DNA from 4 places in the Cohnella abietis genome. Region 3 is predicted to be linked to each of the others. Evidence: riboswitches for the same ligand, from Rfam matches in the RefSeq annotation. Region 3 holds a riboswitch; each other region holds the start of a gene.
What was found. A riboswitch is a leader RNA that binds a small molecule or an ion and turns the genes downstream of it on or off. The one in region 3 is predicted to bind cyclic di-GMP.
Positions count from the first base shown of each region.

Region 1: linked by a shared signal. The riboswitch ahead of KCTCHS21_RS23145 (PilZ domain-containing protein) and the one ahead of KCTCHS21_RS12450 (transglutaminase-like domain-containing protein) in region 3 are both predicted to bind cyclic di-GMP.
Region 2: linked by a shared signal. The riboswitch ahead of KCTCHS21_RS03760 (transglutaminase domain-containing protein) and the one ahead of KCTCHS21_RS12450 (transglutaminase-like domain-containing protein) in region 3 are both predicted to bind cyclic di-GMP.
Region 4: linked by a shared signal. The riboswitch ahead of KCTCHS21_RS28720 (FapA family protein) and the one ahead of KCTCHS21_RS12450 (transglutaminase-like domain-containing protein) in region 3 are both predicted to bind cyclic di-GMP.

Region 1 covers NZ_AP019400.1:5,212,581-5,217,005, forward strand. The annotation lists gene KCTCHS21_RS23145 (PilZ domain-containing protein) at 534-1,241, opposite strand; cyclic di-GMP riboswitch class I at 1,508-1,595, opposite strand; gene KCTCHS21_RS23150 (histidine kinase N-terminal 7TM domain-containing diguanylate cyclase) at 1,679-3,337, opposite strand; gene KCTCHS21_RS23155 (class I SAM-dependent methyltransferase) at 3,513-4,425, opposite strand, start outside.
Region 2 covers NZ_AP019400.1:932,786-937,210, forward strand. The annotation lists gene KCTCHS21_RS03750 (phytoene desaturase family protein) at 1-324, shown strand, start outside; gene KCTCHS21_RS03755 (hypothetical protein) at 321-947, shown strand; gene KCTCHS21_RS03760 (transglutaminase domain-containing protein) at 937-2,055, opposite strand; cyclic di-GMP riboswitch class I at 2,136-2,222, opposite strand; gene KCTCHS21_RS03765 (methyl-accepting chemotaxis protein) at 2,491-4,176, shown strand; gene KCTCHS21_RS03770 (cytochrome P450) at 4,225-4,425, shown strand, end outside.
Region 3 covers NZ_AP019400.1:2,936,009-2,940,433, forward strand. The annotation lists gene KCTCHS21_RS12440 (collagen binding domain-containing protein) at 1-1,396, shown strand, start outside; gene KCTCHS21_RS12445 (class D sortase) at 1,509-2,177, shown strand; cyclic di-GMP riboswitch class I at 2,248-2,328, shown strand; cyclic di-GMP riboswitch class I at 2,391-2,470, shown strand; gene KCTCHS21_RS12450 (transglutaminase-like domain-containing protein) at 2,484-3,290, shown strand; gene KCTCHS21_RS12455 (polysaccharide deacetylase family protein) at 3,585-4,425, shown strand, end outside.
Region 4 covers NZ_AP019400.1:6,547,752-6,552,176, forward strand. The annotation lists gene KCTCHS21_RS28710 (GGDEF domain-containing protein) at 1-41, shown strand, start outside; gene KCTCHS21_RS28715 (HD-GYP domain-containing protein) at 81-1,082, opposite strand; gene KCTCHS21_RS28720 (FapA family protein) at 1,130-2,989, opposite strand; cyclic di-GMP riboswitch class I at 3,185-3,271, opposite strand; gene KCTCHS21_RS28725 (branched-chain amino acid aminotransferase) at 3,428-4,425, opposite strand, start outside.

The DNA.
Region 1 (4,425 bases), 2.3 Mb from region 3:
AAGAATTAGTCGGTACCTCCGCCTATCTCTTCAGCATACGACGCCAATCTCAAGAATTAGTCGGTACCTTCGCCTATCTCTCCACCCTACGACGCTAATTCCAAGATTTAGTCGGCATCTCCGCCTAACTCTTCAGCATACGACGCTATTTCCAAGATTTAGTCGGCATCTCCGCCTAACTCTTCAGCATACAACGTTAATTCCAAGATTTAGTCGGCATCTCCGCCTAACTCTTCAGCATACCGACTCCAGTTCCATGATTTAGTCGGCACCTCCGCCTAACTCTTCAGCATACCGACTCCAGTTCCATGATTTAGTCGGTACCTCCGCCTAACTCTTCAGCATACGACGCCAATCCCAAGATTTAGTCGGTACCTCCGCTCTTCTCTACTTAGTATAACGTCACACCAAATACGTAGGTTGCAGGAATGGATGCCGAGCTTCTCAATCTCTCAAAACTAAAAAACAGGCCTCTGCGCAGGCCTGTCAATCATCCGATCTTCTCTACTGTTATTTATCGATTTCCACTTAACTCAACCGTTAAAAATCCGTTTCTTTCCTAAGTCCCGGCGAGTCTTAGCATGCTTCTCAACCTGTTGTCTTAAAATGAGTGCCCGTAATGGACGAAGCATTTCCGGCTCCAGAACATGCATTTTGGCACCACAGAGAACGCCATCCTCTTGTCGATCGCTACGAATGATTTCAAGCTCACAGCTAAACCCAATCCCAATGTGCACATTTGCCCTCAGCTTTGATTTAGCAGCAAAATGTGGCTCATACTTTCCTGAAAAGCTAATACCCGAAATGCTAATATCTTGAATGATAAGCTCAGCAGTTTGGTTTAACGGAAGCACTTCTCCGGAATCTTTAAGTACTTGCACAATATGAGCATTACCGGCAATTTCTACTCTTGGATGCTCTCGTCTCTCCTTGAAACGTTTGCTTAAATCCGGCGGCTGAAGCAGTGCAATTGCACCTTCATATTTAGCGAATACAACAGAAGACATAGACTGTATCCCTGCTGGCGAGTAAATCGTCAGTTTAACTGTTTCGCCAAGCTCAAACTGCTCATACTCATGAACCTCAACCTCGAAAAGCTCACCTTCTACATGTGTCATTACTCCAGTAGTCAGGAAGCTCTTGCCTTCTACCACGGTTCTACAGTGAAGTAGTATATTTAACGGGAGTAAATCCTTATCCAGCTCGGATCCAGCTGCATTGTTGTCATCGTCATATGTCATTCCCGCCAAACCACCTCTCAAACATTGTTTAATGCAAGTAAAACGGCTTCACCGTCCTTGGGACGGTAGTATACGTTTGTATCGAGCGATTAGATGAGTATAAGGAATTCAAAACTTATACTTTCTAATTGTTCAAGTAAAACGGCTTCACCGTCCTTGGGACGGTAGTATACGTTTGTATCGAGCTACCAAGCTTTCTAATCGCACAAAAAAAGGCGACCTCCAGATGGAAGCAGCCTGTTTCGCCTTATGTGTCCCTAGGGACCTTCGGCAGCCAGGCTGTCATCGTTCTTGCGAACATTAGACCCTGTGGCTTTGCGTCCTTGCTTTTCAGCAAGTTTGCCCTTAATAATCCGATAATCTATTATCATGATTGTATCATAATGTAAGAAAGTTAGTAACATTTATTTCTAGTAAACCATAGGAACGATCGTTCCCTATAGTGCCATAACAACACGGTTTCGTCCCTCATTCTTTGCCTTGTACAATGCTGAATCTGCACTGGAAAATACCTCACGCATATATTCCTTCGGATCATCAAAGGATAAATCTTCACTAGTTTCGGATAGAACCCCCATGCTAATCGTAACATGAACCTTTTCCGTTCCTGCGTCCACCCAATTATCACCGACAGCAATCATAATTCTTTCCGCCAATAGCTCCGCCTGCTCACGATTCGTATGAGGCAAATAGATCGTAAACTCTTCTCCACCGTATCTTGCTAGAATATCTGTTCTCCTTAGCTTTGTACGTACGATATCTGCAGTGCTTCGTAGAACCTCATCACCTACAAGATGACCGTATTTATCGTTAATCTGTTTGAAATGATCAATATCAAAAAGAACAATAGCAAATGGGATTTGATATCTCATATTGAGCAGTACCTCATGCTCCAACTGCTGCATCAAATACCTACGATTAAAGCAGCCTGTTAGCCCATCAGTTACAGCCATCTGCTCCAGCTTCTGATTGACTCGGAATAGCTCCTCTTGTATCGTGATCAATTCCAAATTACGTTCGTGCAGTGCTTCATTTTTGCGATTCATCTCCACGACAAGCTTGCGAAGCTCTGTAACGTCATGAAACGTAATAATACGTCCCAGCAACGTCTTGCGGTCGTCCACCACTGGCGAAATCTGAATAGATACATGCCGGCCACCATTTTCCGGTAGAGAAAATTCCATTTGCATCTTCTCATAGGGATGATGCAAGTAGCGGTACAGAAACTCATAGACCTCTCCTTGAGCCTGTAACGGAGCAAGAAATCTGTCCATCTCGAAAATTTCCCCTTTAGCTGATTGCACGAAAGGAGAAGCTCCGCGATTAACCTCAAGTACCTTGTCATTCTCATCTACAACGATAATACCGGTAGTCATATGCTCGAATATATCACGCTGTGCCATACTTAGAATATCAAACATTCCAAATCGATAGATAGCAATAACAAAGCATAAATCAGACAATAAAATGCCCGACGCCAGCAGTCCAGGAACAATTGGAAGCCATTGCGACAAGAGTACGTTAATAAGCACATCGAGAAGCCCAAACCCGGTTAAAACGAACATACCGATAAGAGCGGTTCCAAGCTGCTTACGTTGATTAACGGAGCTGACTGTTTTGAGAGCATGGAACATACTCATTAAAGCGGTAAAGAAATAGGCGAACTGAACGAGAACAAGCAACCAGAATAACGGCCCATAAACACGTTCTAAGTAATTGCCGGCTACAGGGGACATAAACAATCCATTCGGATTCCACAAAGCTCCGATTATACATAGCGCTGCTGGAAGAAGATACAATAAAGTACGACTGGCTTTTAGCTGAGCTGCCCTCCCGGTGAGGAAAAAAACGAAAATAAGCCAGCCTGGCCCCAGCAGCCCCATCGCTACAAATGAAGTATTAATGAAGAAAAGCTGGAACTGCGTATAGTCGGTCATCTTCACAGCAAACTGGCCCAAAGGCCAAAGCATCATCACAAAATGAAAGGCTAAATATACCTTATGAGTTTGAGTGATTCTATTAAAAGCGATTACGCTTACGAATAACATGAAAAGCAATACAAATAGGGTAAAATCCGTCCATTGAAATCCCAACATATTCACCTTTTCACAAAAGGGCTATAGTAAAAACTAGGACAGGCTCTGCTTGATTTTACCATAGTGCTGCTTTTATCTACAACAGGTTATCCGTCAAAAGAATCGGTTTTATGCAATTTTTAAATCAATTCAAGGACTATTTAACCTGCAACTCGTGACTTTAGGCATATTTATCTCATTGTTTTTCCATAAAAGGGGAAACACCCAAAAAGTCCCTGAATTTTACGTATTCCTGTTTTACCTCTTCTAGATCCGTCTTCCTAGCTTTTACAGCGCGTATAAGAATATTTTTGGGCGTGTGCTCCATATCGATAAACTCCAGCAATTGCGTTCGGTAACCAGCCAATTCGAGAAGATTAGCGCGAATAGCATCTGTAACCAATGCGGAAAAGCGCTCCTTAAGAATGCCATGCTTAAGTAACGGCTTTAAAATCGGCTGAGAGATTTGACGAAACAGCTCATGCTGACAGCACGGCACAGATAGAATAACACTCGCTTCCCAACCAATCGCCTTTAGTAACGCAGCATCTGTTGCCGTATCGCACGCATGGAGAGTAACTACCATGTCTACAGAGGTATACCCTTCAAAATTTGAAATATCGCCAACGGAGAAAGTTAGATTGTCCCATTCTAACTCGCGTGCGAGCTTTGAGCACGTTTCAATTACGTCCTGCTTTAAATCCAAGCCGATAATGCGAACGGGAAGCTTCTCTTTAATGGCAAGCAAATGATACAACGCGAAGGTTAAATAAGATTTGCCGCATCCGAAATCAACAATAGTTAACGGCTTATCACGAGGCAGGTCAGGAATCACATCTGAGACCATCTCAAGGAAACGGTTGATTTGACGGAACTTATCATATTTGGCTTTAATAACCCGTCCCTCTGCGTTCATGACACCAAGTGCAAATAAGAAAGGCACAGGCTCGCCTTCTGGAAGTACATATGTTTTATTCCGATTATGCTCTTGTGGAATGTTTTCCCTCTTACTCACCTTCGAATGGGTAATTAAAGACAGCTTCCCCTTCTTGTTTGCCAATACCTGAACATCCGCATCCGTGATTTTGAACAAAGCCTGCTTATACTGT
Region 2 (4,425 bases), 2.0 Mb from region 3:
AAAGAGAGTATGATTACGGCAATCGTGAGTGAGGTCGAGAAGGTTTATCCAGAATTTCGTCAGCATTTAATACATATACAGGCTGGAACACCAACGACTTATAAGAAGTATGTCGGTAAAAGCCGAGTGGGAGGCTTTCCACTTACCGTCCGTAATGCCATTCGTAAGCCTAGTGGCAGTAAGGGAGCTCATCCGGCGTTAGTGTTTGCAGGCGAGCAAGTATTCCCCGGGCCCGGAACACTCTCAGCAGCGCTAAGCGGATTTTATGCAGCCCGTGCGGTAATGGGACGGAACCCAAATAAGGCTAGGAGGATTAACCGATGAACTTGTTTCAGATGAAATCGACTACAGATGGGGTCAATCGCATGGCGGCTTACCTCGAGCATAACTATGTAAGTATTGGCTGGTCAGGCTTAGGCGACTTGGAAAATTCGAGCAGGGAGGAATTGAAGGAGCGCTTAGCTAGTGTCTATAATGTTCATGGCCAAGAGCTAGAAGCTGCATTGGAGGAGGTTAGCACCTTCGTACATGACATGACGGATGGAGATTATGTCATAGTTGGCGATGAGGACGAGGTGCATTTGGGTGATCTAGGTGATTATTTTTATGTAGGCAGTCTTGAAGCTGAAGAAGTAGATGGGAGTCATAGGAGAGGAGTAACTTGGTTAAAGAGTCTTCCTCGCTTAGAGCTGAAAGGCGAGCTGCAGCATTTGCTCAACCATTCTAGCAACGTATCGAGATTTGGTTTGCCCGTTACCTCCACTTTAATAGAAAGCTGGTTATCTAAGTCATTGGAAGAAACGGGAAATCAGATGCGAGTCGACCCGAAGCTTGTTGAGGAAGCGCTCCATATACTAAGTCAGGCTATGCGCAGTGAGGACATGGATCGTCGGGAACGGGCTGCAATAGCCATATTACAATATGCACAGCCCCGTCTTAATATTTAAGAGTTATACGAAGAAGCTTGTCGTTAGTTCCGGACCGGGTATAGTTTTCATACGTATAACTGACGCCAGAGAGCCCCTTCTGGGCGGCGAAAGCTTTTTTCATGTCGGACATAAGGGTGGCCCCTCTTGTATATCGAATAACCAATTCCTTCTGGCGTTTGCTTACCGCTGCGGTGATTTTGTCTGTTAGACTCTTTAAGCTTGTTGCTGTATAGGCGTCGGTGAGATAGAGATAACCCAACTGCTCGTATAGCTTATTATAGAAGGCTGCCTTGGACGAATCTTTTTTGGCTAGCGAGCTTAGTGTCTGATCGTACGAAGTTACAGCTTTAGGATAAAGGGAGGACCTTTCCCATCTGTGGTCTTTCTCAATCTGAGCATCCGTTAAATTGTAATAGCTATAATCCACTCTACCTTTAACATCTGGCACGGGATCATCCCAAGTCGTGTCAAGATGGTACCACTTGCCGTCTAGCTGGACTAGGTTCCAGGTATGAGCAATCCCTCGCGACGTGCCTTCAACGATTTTCACCGGAATACCAGCCTGATTCATCATCTCATAGGTCAGGACAGCGTAGCCTTGACAGACGGTTTTGCCGTTAACAAGACCATCATAAGCAGAGTGCGCGATGAGGCGGGTATCATAAGCGACGCGAGTAACAATCCAGTCGTGAATGGCTTTAACCTTCTGATGATCATTCATCCCACGGGTCAAAATTTGATCCAGTGTTTTGGCAACTATTTTCTTAACCTCATTCGTCTGAGCTAAGGTTTCCCAATAGGTAAACTGGAAAGTTATATTTGCTGTATCGTCCTCTATAGTAGCATCGTAACCAAAGGTCTTAACCGTATAATGCATATAATCGTCTGATTGAACGGCTGCGTTCAAAGTGTCTCGTATATTCTGCTTTAGAGTAGCTCTTGGTGCGGAATAAGTGACAGTAAGTGAGCTGAGACGCTCATTTAGCGCATCTATAATTTCTTGCTGAAGCTCATCCTGTGATGTCGAGCTTTCTGCTGCTCGTACTATTGAGGGCTTGAATTCTGCTGTAATGTAGCTAGTCCCTAATAGAACTGCACATGCGAGTAAAATTGATCTTATATTCACAGTGACCTAACCTCCTTCATACGGGTTAAAAATAAAACAAAAAAGACTCTATTTCCAGAGTCTGCCGCGTGTGGAATATTCGTGGCAGCCCGGCGGTCGTAACCTTGATGGTCTGTAGATCCGTAGCTTTGCGTCCTAGCGTTTCCACTAGTTTGCCTTTTATAGTTATTGCTTGCAATATACCACAATAAACGAACTATTTCGAGCAAATAGTATTTATGAATTCATTCACACAATTGACTCATAACGATATAAAACCTTTTTTTAATTGTGACAATCGTTTGGTTTTTCAGTTCAAACCCCTTATATTTAGGTATATATAACCAAACAATAGAGGCTAAGCAGCATGGAGGGAATATGATGGGATCACAAAAGGTTGGAAAGAGGCTTAAGATTACTATACGGAGAAAGCTTTTATTCGTATGTTCTTTGCTTATGGTTGTTCCTATTCTTGTTTTAGGAGGAGTAACCTACATCCAAATAACGAAAGAGACGACCACTCTGCTAGAGAACGGGCTGAAGAACAGCGTAGAGATGGCCGGTGAGGTATTAACCTCCTTGAACAATTCCGTCCGTAACGGGTCCATGACTTTGGAGGAAGCGCAGGAAAGTTTACGAGTAATTCTTTTGGGTGATAAACAGAAGGATGGACAACGCACAATTAATAAAGCGATCGATTTGGGAGAGAACGGTTATTTCTTCATTCTTGATGAAAAGGGAACCCTATTGGCGCATCCTAAGCTTGAGGGACAGAATATATGGGATAAAGAGGCCTCTGATGGGACTTACTACATACAGGACATGGTGAAAGCTGCGAAAAATGGCGGAGGATTTACGCATTATGACTGGCCTCTCCCGGAATCCACAAAGGAAGCAAGTAAAGTTGTGTTTGCGAATTTATCTCCCGAGTGGGGATGGGTTATTGCAGCGGGTTCTTATGAGCAGGATTATAACGGTGTTCAGAAGAGTATTATGAAAACAATGGTCATTACGCTCGGAATTTGTTTGCTAATAGGAAGCAGCATTCTAACGTTCTTTGCCCTTCATATCTCGCGACCTATTATACGAATTTCAGAGCAAGCGCAACGTATGGCAGATGGAGACTTAAGTGGGGAGGATGTTATTGTCACAAGCAAGGATGAGGTTGGATTGCTTACTGCCTCATTCAACAGCTTGAATAACAATCTCAAGGAGCTCGCTGGTAACCAACTGTTAAGCGCCAATGCTTTGGCATCATCCTCTGCTCGGTTATCGAATATTATCGGAGAGACAGTGCAAGCCGTTCACCAGTCTTCGCAATCTCTTTCTGAGCTTGCTATTAACAATGAAACACAAGCAGTTAGCATTGAGGAAACCTCTAGGGCAATGGAAGAGATGACGGACGGTATAGGGCGCATTGCCTCTTCCTCCACAACGACATTCGAAGCATCAGCGGCGACGTTAGAAGAAGCGGAAGCAGGTAATGAGCTCATTATGCAATCCTCTGCACAGATGAAGTCAGTGAGCCGAACAGTCGCTGATCTCAGTGCAGTCATTCATCAGCTCAACGAACGTTCCCACCAAATAGGTGAGATTGCTGTAGCGATCAGGGATATTTCCTCACAGACGAATCTTCTGGCTCTGAACGCTTCAATAGAAGCAGCCAGAGCGGGAGAGCACGGCAAAGGCTTCGCCGTCGTCGCTAGTGAAATTCGTAAGCTCGCCGAGCGCTCTGATGAATCCGCAGCACAGGTAACTGAGCTGATCGAACATATCGTCGAGGATATTACAGATGCAGGCTTAGCTATGCAGAAGGGTGAGCATGAGGTAGTAGCAGGGGCAGCCTCCATTAATCTAACAGGAGAAGCTTTTGCTCGAATTCTTGAGGCGACTCGTAGTGTCGTAGGTCAAGCTGAGGAAGCATCGGCTGCGGCAGAGGAGATGTCAGCCAGCGCTCAGGAAATTTCAGCGTCATTGCAGCAGATGGAAAGTGTTTCATCGAAATCCTCAGGAGCGGCAAATAGTATATCGGCAGTATCTGAGGAGCAGCTGGCTTCCTTGGAGGAAATCTCAGCGTCGGCCAACAATCTAACCCAAATGTCGGACAATATGAAGCAGCTATCCAATAAATTCAAGATTTAGCTTGGAAGCACCGTCAACATTAACAGGTTCACGAAGGGGAGAACGATTGTGACTCGAGTGTATGGTATTCCAACCTCACGGACAGCCAATTTCATCAAGTTTCAACGGGACCCCCTTGGGTTTCTGGTAGATGCATTGCCAATGGGTGATGTTGTATCGTTGAGGACTAGCTCGTTGCGCCCTACTTTTGTTGTGAATTCACCTGATTTTGTCCAAGAAATTCTTGTGCATCAAGAGCAGCATTTCCGC
Region 3 (4,425 bases):
AGGCGAGCTTATCGATCGCAATATCCCGAACACTGCAACATTGTTTAGTAATACGACACCAAAATCCAAAGAATTGAAGGCGACGGTTACTATTCCAAAAGCCGGTGAATATGTGTTTAAGGGTGGTACACAAAACGGCGACAAAATTGACTGGAAAATTTTTATTAACCGGGGACAATCGGTAGTTCAAAATGCTAAAGTTATAGATGAGCCTAGTGATAATCAGTTGCTCATTGAAACCTCATTCCATCTTTATGCAACAACTGTAGCTGGTAACGGGGACATAACTAAAGCTGCGGAGCTTGTAAAGGGTACTGATTACAAATTGGAGATCAAAACCGATAATAATGGCGTTCAAACCTTTGAACTTAGCTATTTGAAGGACATTTCCTCAGCATCAATTTTAGAGTATCAATCTTTAATTGTAGCAAACGATAAAGATAAGGTTTCAAATAAAGTTAAATTCTCAGGTTCTAATGTTCAAAGTGTAATTTCCCCTACTGCTACTGAAATAATCGTAGGTGTTTCATCAGGATCGGGAACAGGCAGTGGTGTACGTGGTGAACTGACTGTTACGAAAGTAGATGAAGCGAACGTTGCGACTTTACTAAAAGATGCTACGTTTACGCTATATCGCAAAACAAACGCAGCACCTATATTAATTAACACTCTTACGACAAGCGATAATGGTGTAGTTATATTTAAGAAGCTATTATCCGGTGATTATATTCTTAAGGAAACTGTAGCACCAAATGGTTATGAGCTTGACCCGACAGAGTATCCTGTCAAGGTTGATTCTACTAATAACATTTTATCTTTAACAGTGAAAAACAAAAAAATTGTGACTACAGGACCAACGCCAGGACCGACGCCAACGCCAGGTCCAACATCAACGCCAGGACCGACGCCAACGCCAGGTCCAACATCAACGCCAGGACCGACGCCAACGCCAGGGCCGACGCCAACGCCAGGGTCGACACCAACGCCAGGATCAACGCCAAAGCCTATCGAGAAGGTTGAAATAACTCCTAAGGATACACCTAAAGAAGGTACCGTTAAAGTTCCAACAGGTAGCAAGACTGAAGTCGGTAAGAAGCCTGAGAATGGAAAAGTAACAGTAGATAAAGACGGCAACTGGAAGTACACGCCTAAAAAAGGGTTTACCGGTAAAGATACCTTCTCAATCACTGTTACAGATAAAGATGGTAATAAAGAGGAAACCTTCTACGATATTAATGTAGATGATGTGCCATTAGGCGGAATTGACATTCCTGGTGGCGTCAAAAATCTACCAAAGACTGGAGAAGAAAGTAATCTTCCTCTGCAGCTGGTCGGCTTAGGTCTAGTTGTTACAGCAGCTATTCTTTTTGGCAAGAGACGTTCTTCACGTAAATAATAATCAACATGCGCGCAGTGGTAGGACTGTCGAGAATTCTCGACAGTCCTTATCCATTCGAAGGTATAGGAATCATTAATGAACCCATTACGGAAGGAGGATGTAAATTATTATGAGAAAGTTAGCTTTACTATTATTTATAGTTGGGTTTGGCCTTATATTATTTCCAATATTACGAGAATGGCATTATGACTGGAAACAAGAGCAGCTGTTAACCGAAATGGAACAAGCTATTTCTGCTACAAACGAAAATGACTTTGATCATCAATTAGCATTGAAAAACGATAATTTAACACAATTGTTAATGCAGGGATCTGATCCAGAGACAGAGAGTGTAGAATCTCCACCAGTTGAAACGGAATCCACTCCGGAGCCTAGTGCTGCAAATACCCCCCCGCCAATTGGAATCATTGAAATCAAAAAAATAAAAGTAAAGCTTCCTATACTAGAAGGTGCAACGAATGAGAATATGAAATTCTCAGCAGTTCATCTGAAGGAGACCACTAAGCTTGGTGAGATTGGTAATGCAGCTATAGCGGCCCATAGAGCTCATACAAAGGGTAGACTTTTTAATAGGTTAAATGAATTAGAGGTCGGTGATGAAATCACTGTAAAGGTTAATGACGAGCAATTCGTCTATACCGTATTTAATATATTGAAAGTAGAGCCTACGGATATCTCTGTATTAGGACGGAACGATAGAGACAAAATTCTTACTTTAATTACATGTGATCCCGTTATTAATCCAACTAAGAGATTAATTGTTCAAGCTAAGCTATAATTCGTATTAATAGTCAACAATTCGCTTGCTTCTTTCATTAAACTCTGTTAAATTTAACCTATAAGACAAAGCTCGACAAAGGCAAACCTATCGAAAGGTAGGGACGCAAAGCTAGAGGGCCTTCCCGTAAGGATGGCAGCCAGCTCCCGAAAGAATTGGCTTTTTCTTATATAATCGTAGTTCAGGCTCTATCTGCACTATGAATAAACACTTACACGATAATGGCAAACCTATCGAAAGGTAGGGACGCAAAGCTAAAGGGCCTTCCGCAAGGATGGTAGCCAGTTACCGAAAGGAAGATTATTCATGCGTAGATCATTTCTCATATTGATTGCCGTATGCTTCATATCCCTGTTTAGTGCAGCTAGTACTTATGCAGCAGAGGGCAACTCAGACAACTGGTTGGATGAAACAAAGCTAGACTCAGGATTAGTTGGAGTATCTTATGATATTACTAAGGGAAGTAAGCTAAAAGTTCTCATTAAGAAGGGCAACACTACTTACACGTATGACTTAAATCAATCTAACAAGTTTGAATATTTTTCCTTACAGTCCGATAATGGTACTTACAATATTTCAGTGTTGCAAAACACTTCAGGAACCAAATACAAGCTTCTTCAATCGAAAGATATTACTTTGAACTTACAGGATTCTAGCAGTGCTTATGTAGGATCTATTCAAAATATTAATTGGAATGAATCAGAGCTGGCAACTAAAAAAGCTGCTGAACTAACCAAGAATAAAGCTTCAGATGAAGAAAAAGTAAAAGCAATCTATGAATTCATCATTAGTGAGATCAAGTATGATTCTAACTTAGCTAAAAACGTTACTTCTAATTATATTCCTAACATTGATAACGTGTTTAAGGCGAAAAAAGGTATCTGCTATGATTATTCCACACTATTCGCAGCGATGACACGGAGTGTAGGGATTCCAACGAAGCTTGTAATGGGAACATCTGAATATGTGAAAGAGTATCATGCTTGGAACAATGTGTACATCAACGGCAAATGGATTACTATTGATACTACTGTTGATGCTGCTCTGTCGGGCAAAAAAGCAGTAACCATGAATAAGGATTCCAGCAAATATGTAGCAGCGAAAGTATACTAATATCAGTAAGCTTGAATTATATGGACCACCTTCTCTGATTTAGAGGAGGTGGTTTTATTGTATTGCACATCTCTTTATAAAAATTATAGAATTTGTTCAGATGAGATTGTTACAATAAGTCACAGTTGTACAGTTGATAGTAAAATAGTAGTATATCAGTATATTGATATTAGTAAAAAAGACCTATTTAATGTTGGTAAGTAAATTAATAACAATGAGAAGTAAAAATTTTATGTAACAATGTTGAATTTTGACTAATATTAAGGTGAGCACAGTTGCAGAAGGAGCAATAGAATGATAAGAAATTGGACTTCGACATCAAACTATAAAAAAATCTATACGAAACTATTAATAGCTTTATTGGTGTTGACATTGTTATCGGGTTGCGGTTTGTTCGGAGGGAGTGGAACCTCATCGGACGATGTTAAAGAGACAAAAGATACCGAAATTGCTCCCTATAATGGTGAGATGAGCAAAGCGATTTCAAATGTTTACACCGCTAAAAGGGAACTGGCTCTAACCTTTAGTGGTATGGGGGACGAAGCTACTATGATTCGTCTATTGAAAGAACTGGATGTTTATCACATAAAGGCAACATTCTTTCTTCCTGGAATGAGAGTGGCGGAAGAGCCGGATATTGTGAAGGAAATTGTTTCTAGAGGACACGAAATTGAGAACAATACTTTGAGTCGATTAGATATGACTAAACTTAGTTATGAACAAATTTATAAAGAAATTCATTTAAGCAATGAGATTATTAGAAAGACGACAGGGAAAACACCCCGTTATGTCAGAACAAAATCGGGGCATTACAATGATGATGTTCTTTTAGCAACTGCGCACAATGGTCTGGATTCCTTAATTGTATACAGCTTCTTTCTACATAACTGGCAGGGAGAAAGCCCTGAAGAAAAAAGCCAATATGTAAGAAAATATATTAATCGTGGGGGCATTATTAATATAGATACAGAAGAAATTATGGATGTCGTTGATGATATTCCAATCTTCGTCAAGGCTGCTTCAGATGTGGGCTATGAGTTTATTCCTCTAAGTAAGTTAATGGAGCTTGGCGGAGAGAAAAAACCTTTAGAAATGATCAAGGGATACGATGCAGCAAAAGCTAATCTAAATTATA
Region 4 (4,425 bases), 3.4 Mb from region 3:
AAAATATGTATACACATAAAAACAGCAAAGCTAAGGGATAAAAATACTTTTCCTTTTCCCTAAACTTATGCAATCCCATCTTATAAAATTTTCTCTAGATGGATCTGCTGCTCTTTACTTAGATCAATATACACTCCCTTAACTTCAACGACTGGATGAACCGGGTCCTGAGCACTGACCATTACAATTTTCCCTTCATTCCCATCCGATAAAACCACTGTATTACCAATCATTGCGTCCATAAGCCGTTTCAGAAAGCTAAGCGTAATTCCTGGATCAAATGAGCCATATAGGTTGTCAGACATTTCCTTAAGCACTTTGTAGAATGGAACAGGCTGCTTATACACTCGCTTGGAAACCATTGCATGAAAGACATCTGCTACCGCAACGATTTTACTGTAAACATCGATATGGCTCCCTTTTAATCCAAAGGGATATCCGCTCCCATCTTCACGTTCATGATGCTGTAGCGCAACATAAGCATATCGTTCCGGAATACCTACAGATTTTTTGAGAATTTCATACCCGTAGACAGAATGCTCCTTCACTACCTTGAATTCCTCTTCCGTCAGCTTCCCCGGCTTATTAAGAATAGCTCCCGGTATTTTAGCTTTCCCGATATCATGAAGAAATCCCGCCGTAGTGAGCTCCAGCAGCTCCGCTTCATTTAAACCGCGGGTTTTGCCAATTAGCTTAGATAACAATGCGACGCCTATACTATGTCTGTATACATACTCATCATGAACCTCTAAGTGGACCAGAATTTCACTCAAATTCGGGTGATTGCTCATGAACATGATTATCGGGATAATTCTGTCACGTACGTCAGCAAATGGAACGCTGCCGTAATTTCTCGCTTTGTCAAACAAATCCCTAACTTCTTTTATCGCAGAATCGATTAAATCTAGAATGGATACTGGCTCTACATCATCATCTGACAATACGATGTTCTGTTGAGCAAGCCGATCGATATCTTTGATTGTTAACACCCTATGATTCGGGATAATTAAGGTTCCTATGTCGTTGTAAATGTTTTTGTTTACTCGCATATTCAAGAAAGACTCCTGCTGCGGATCATCCATATCTATACCACCTACCACTTTCCGTTATCAGACTTCACTCGGGTGGTCTATACCTGCTTCTTCAGTGCCTGGATATCGAAAGTCGTGTTTTCGACAGGCTCAAAGATATCCTTGCAATATTTACCTATGCAAACCCGACCAGCATACATTTTTTTCACCTGAATCTTCCGCCTTGCCTTTAGCACCGTATTGGCGCCCGTCTGTCCACCGATAATCTGAGCTATTATGCTGTCTCCTGCTTCAAGCTGGGACCCTCTGCACATAGAGCTTTGATGGACAAAAATAATATTCCTTGCGGCGTATAGATCGCACAACAGTACACCGTCACGATGGATGACAATGTCGCCATTGGACTTCAGCTCGCTGTTATGGCACTGATTGATACTAATTTCTACATATGCCTCCTGCATTCTCTCAATTTCGTCATGGGTTACCTTAAGTAATTCTAGGAAGCTTTGAACAAACCCGTATGTTGCCATCTCGACGATCTTAGTCGGCTGCGAGAAAATTTCCGCAACCTCCTTTAGCTTCACATATTCCTCTTGTTTAATTTGCTGGATATTATCAATGACAGCGAGAAGCTCCTTGATGGCATCAGGGATTTCCATCATTTTAGTTTCCATGAGCAGATTCACAATCTGTCCATAAGAAACCTCTTGCTTCTTCGACTCCAAAGCTTGTACAAGTAGCTTGGAAGCATACAATAGCTTCTCTATGTAATCGCACAACTGCTTAGAAGAATGATAGAGTCTATTAAACAATACGCCAAAATAACCGGAGTAAAGCTTGCTCGCAATAACATTGCCTCTCACATTAATGCTTCCCGTGGCTGTAATCGTTGAGCTATATACGTTGCCATAGACATAAACATTACCGAGAGATTCTATAATCATATTGTCTGTTACATCTCCGTAAACAATAACATCCCCGGAGAACACGATATTGCCCGTCTTGATGTCTACGTTCCCTGAAATAACATAAGAAGTAGAGATATCGAGAGTTTTGATTTTACTTCCCGTTATCCTTGGCCTTCCCTGTGTCCGCGCCACGACGGAGCCATCTGGCATAAGCTCGACATTCGCTTTCACCATGATGGGGAGGTCCTTGGGCGGGCTGGGCACCGTAACACAGCCTAGCACATCATACCCAGCGGTCCCGTCCAGCATAGGAATTTTCTTCGCCATCATTTCTCCTTTACGAATGGATGGAATTCGTAGATGGTCGCGGAAATCGATAGTCCCGTCCACCTCAAAAAATTCACTCTCCACTTGCTGGGGAAAATAAACTTCAAGCTGTGCGTCCTTGCCCTGAATGGTCTCTTTGCCACTGGCCACGACTACGGGCAGGAAAGTAGGGTTTAACAGCTCTTGCTGGATAACAGCGAATTCGATTCTCGCTTTAATGGACATCGCCTCAAGCTTGCTAATAACATCGCCAAGCTGCACCGTCTTCAGTACAATATCTATGTCCTCTGCGACTCTTACAGTCAGCTGCTGGGCCGGTCCATCATCAACAAGTCGGCAGGAATAGCGCGCCTTAGCATGAAGGTGTAAGTAAGCTGCGAGCTTGTCATCCGAGATAATTATCTCAAATAGGGGCTGCTCTTCATTTTCCCAGGATATTCGATCCTCTGCTGTCACTTTCGATTCCTGATAAATTTCCTTATCATTAATAAACAGTCTGACTGGGCTCATAGGGTTAATGACAGCATATTCTCCCCCATGGATTGGATTCTGAACGGTAATCCGCTGATTCATAACGTGGATCGACCCATCCTGCTTCTTCTTATTAAGCGGGGCTTCCACTCCTCCTACTTCATCACCCGTTTCATGACTTCGTGAAGACTCTTCCAGATTTAATTGATTGATTAGCTTCTTCAATTCGGTTTCGGAAACCGGTTTCTTCAAGTAAAGCACCTCTCAAATCGCAAACTAATAGAAGCCTGCCGGTTAAGCGTACACGCATAAACAGCTTTCGCTGTCTTTTGGATAGCGAAAGAATGTATATGTCTGAGGTTATTCAGAAATGGATATGTGAGAAACTTTTTCAGTCCGAATAACTAAAAAAAGACATCCTCCAGAATGGAAGATGCCTACGCTCCATTCGACGGCTTGGCAACCTTAGAACGTTAGTTCCTTAGGCCCATAGCTTTGCGTCCCCCTCTTTCGAAAGGTTTGCCTTTTCGTGTATGCGGATCATTGTTGTATATACTTTATGACTAATTAATTTTCAATTTAATACCTTATATTAGGTATTCTTACCTTCATTATAAGATTATAGTCGCACTCTTTTCAATAGCCTGATCGATAATTGTATGATATTGTCGATTTTAGCTCATAAATTGCTTAGAGTTTCACAACCCAACCAAATGGATCTTCCAATGTTCCTCTTTGTATGCCCGTCATGAAATCATATATTTTAGCGGAGAGCGGCCCGGTCCGACCTTCATTGAGCGCAAGCTTATCACCTTGCCAATTCAATTCCCCTATTGGAGAAATAACTGCAGCTGTCCCTGTCCCGAACGCTTCCTCCAACGTACCATTACGATAAGCTTCAACTAGCTCATTAATCGAGATCGCTCTCTCCTCAACCTCAATATCCCAATACCGCAGCAGCTGAATAACCGAATCCCTCGTTACCCCGTCTAATATGCTTCCATTTAATGCTGGAGTAATGACCTTGCCGCCTACTTTGAAAAAGACATTCATACTCCCGACTTCCTCGATGTATTTCCGATGTACACCATCAAGCCAAAGCACCTGAGAATATCCTTTGTCAGTAGCTTCCTGCTGCGCTTTAAGTCCTGCCGCGTAGTTTCCGCCAGTCTTGGCATTTCCTACTCCGCCTGTCACAGCACGAACGTACTCGGACTCGACGAAGATGCTAACTGGATTGATTCCTTCTGCATAATAAGAGCCGACCGGTGACAGGATGATCATAAAATGATATTGCTCGGATGGAGATACTCCCAGCGTAGCTTGTGTCGCGATAACGAACGGTCGAATATAGAGTGAGGTGCCTTGCTCGTCCGGAATCCATTCCTCATCCACTAGAACAAGCTTTCTTAACGCCTCCATTATTACGTTCTCGTCGAGGGCAGGAATGCTTAGACGGGCGTTGGAACGATTGAGCCTCTGTAGGTTCTTATAGGGACGGAACATCAGAATGCGGCCCTCAGCCGTCTTATATGCTTTCATTCCTTCAAACACGGTTTGACCGTAATGGAAAACCTTTGCTGCTGGATCCAACGAAATGGGCTGATACGGAATGATACGCGGATCGTGCCAGCCCTTCCCTGCATCATAGTCCATAATAAACATATGATCCGTAAAATACTTCCCAA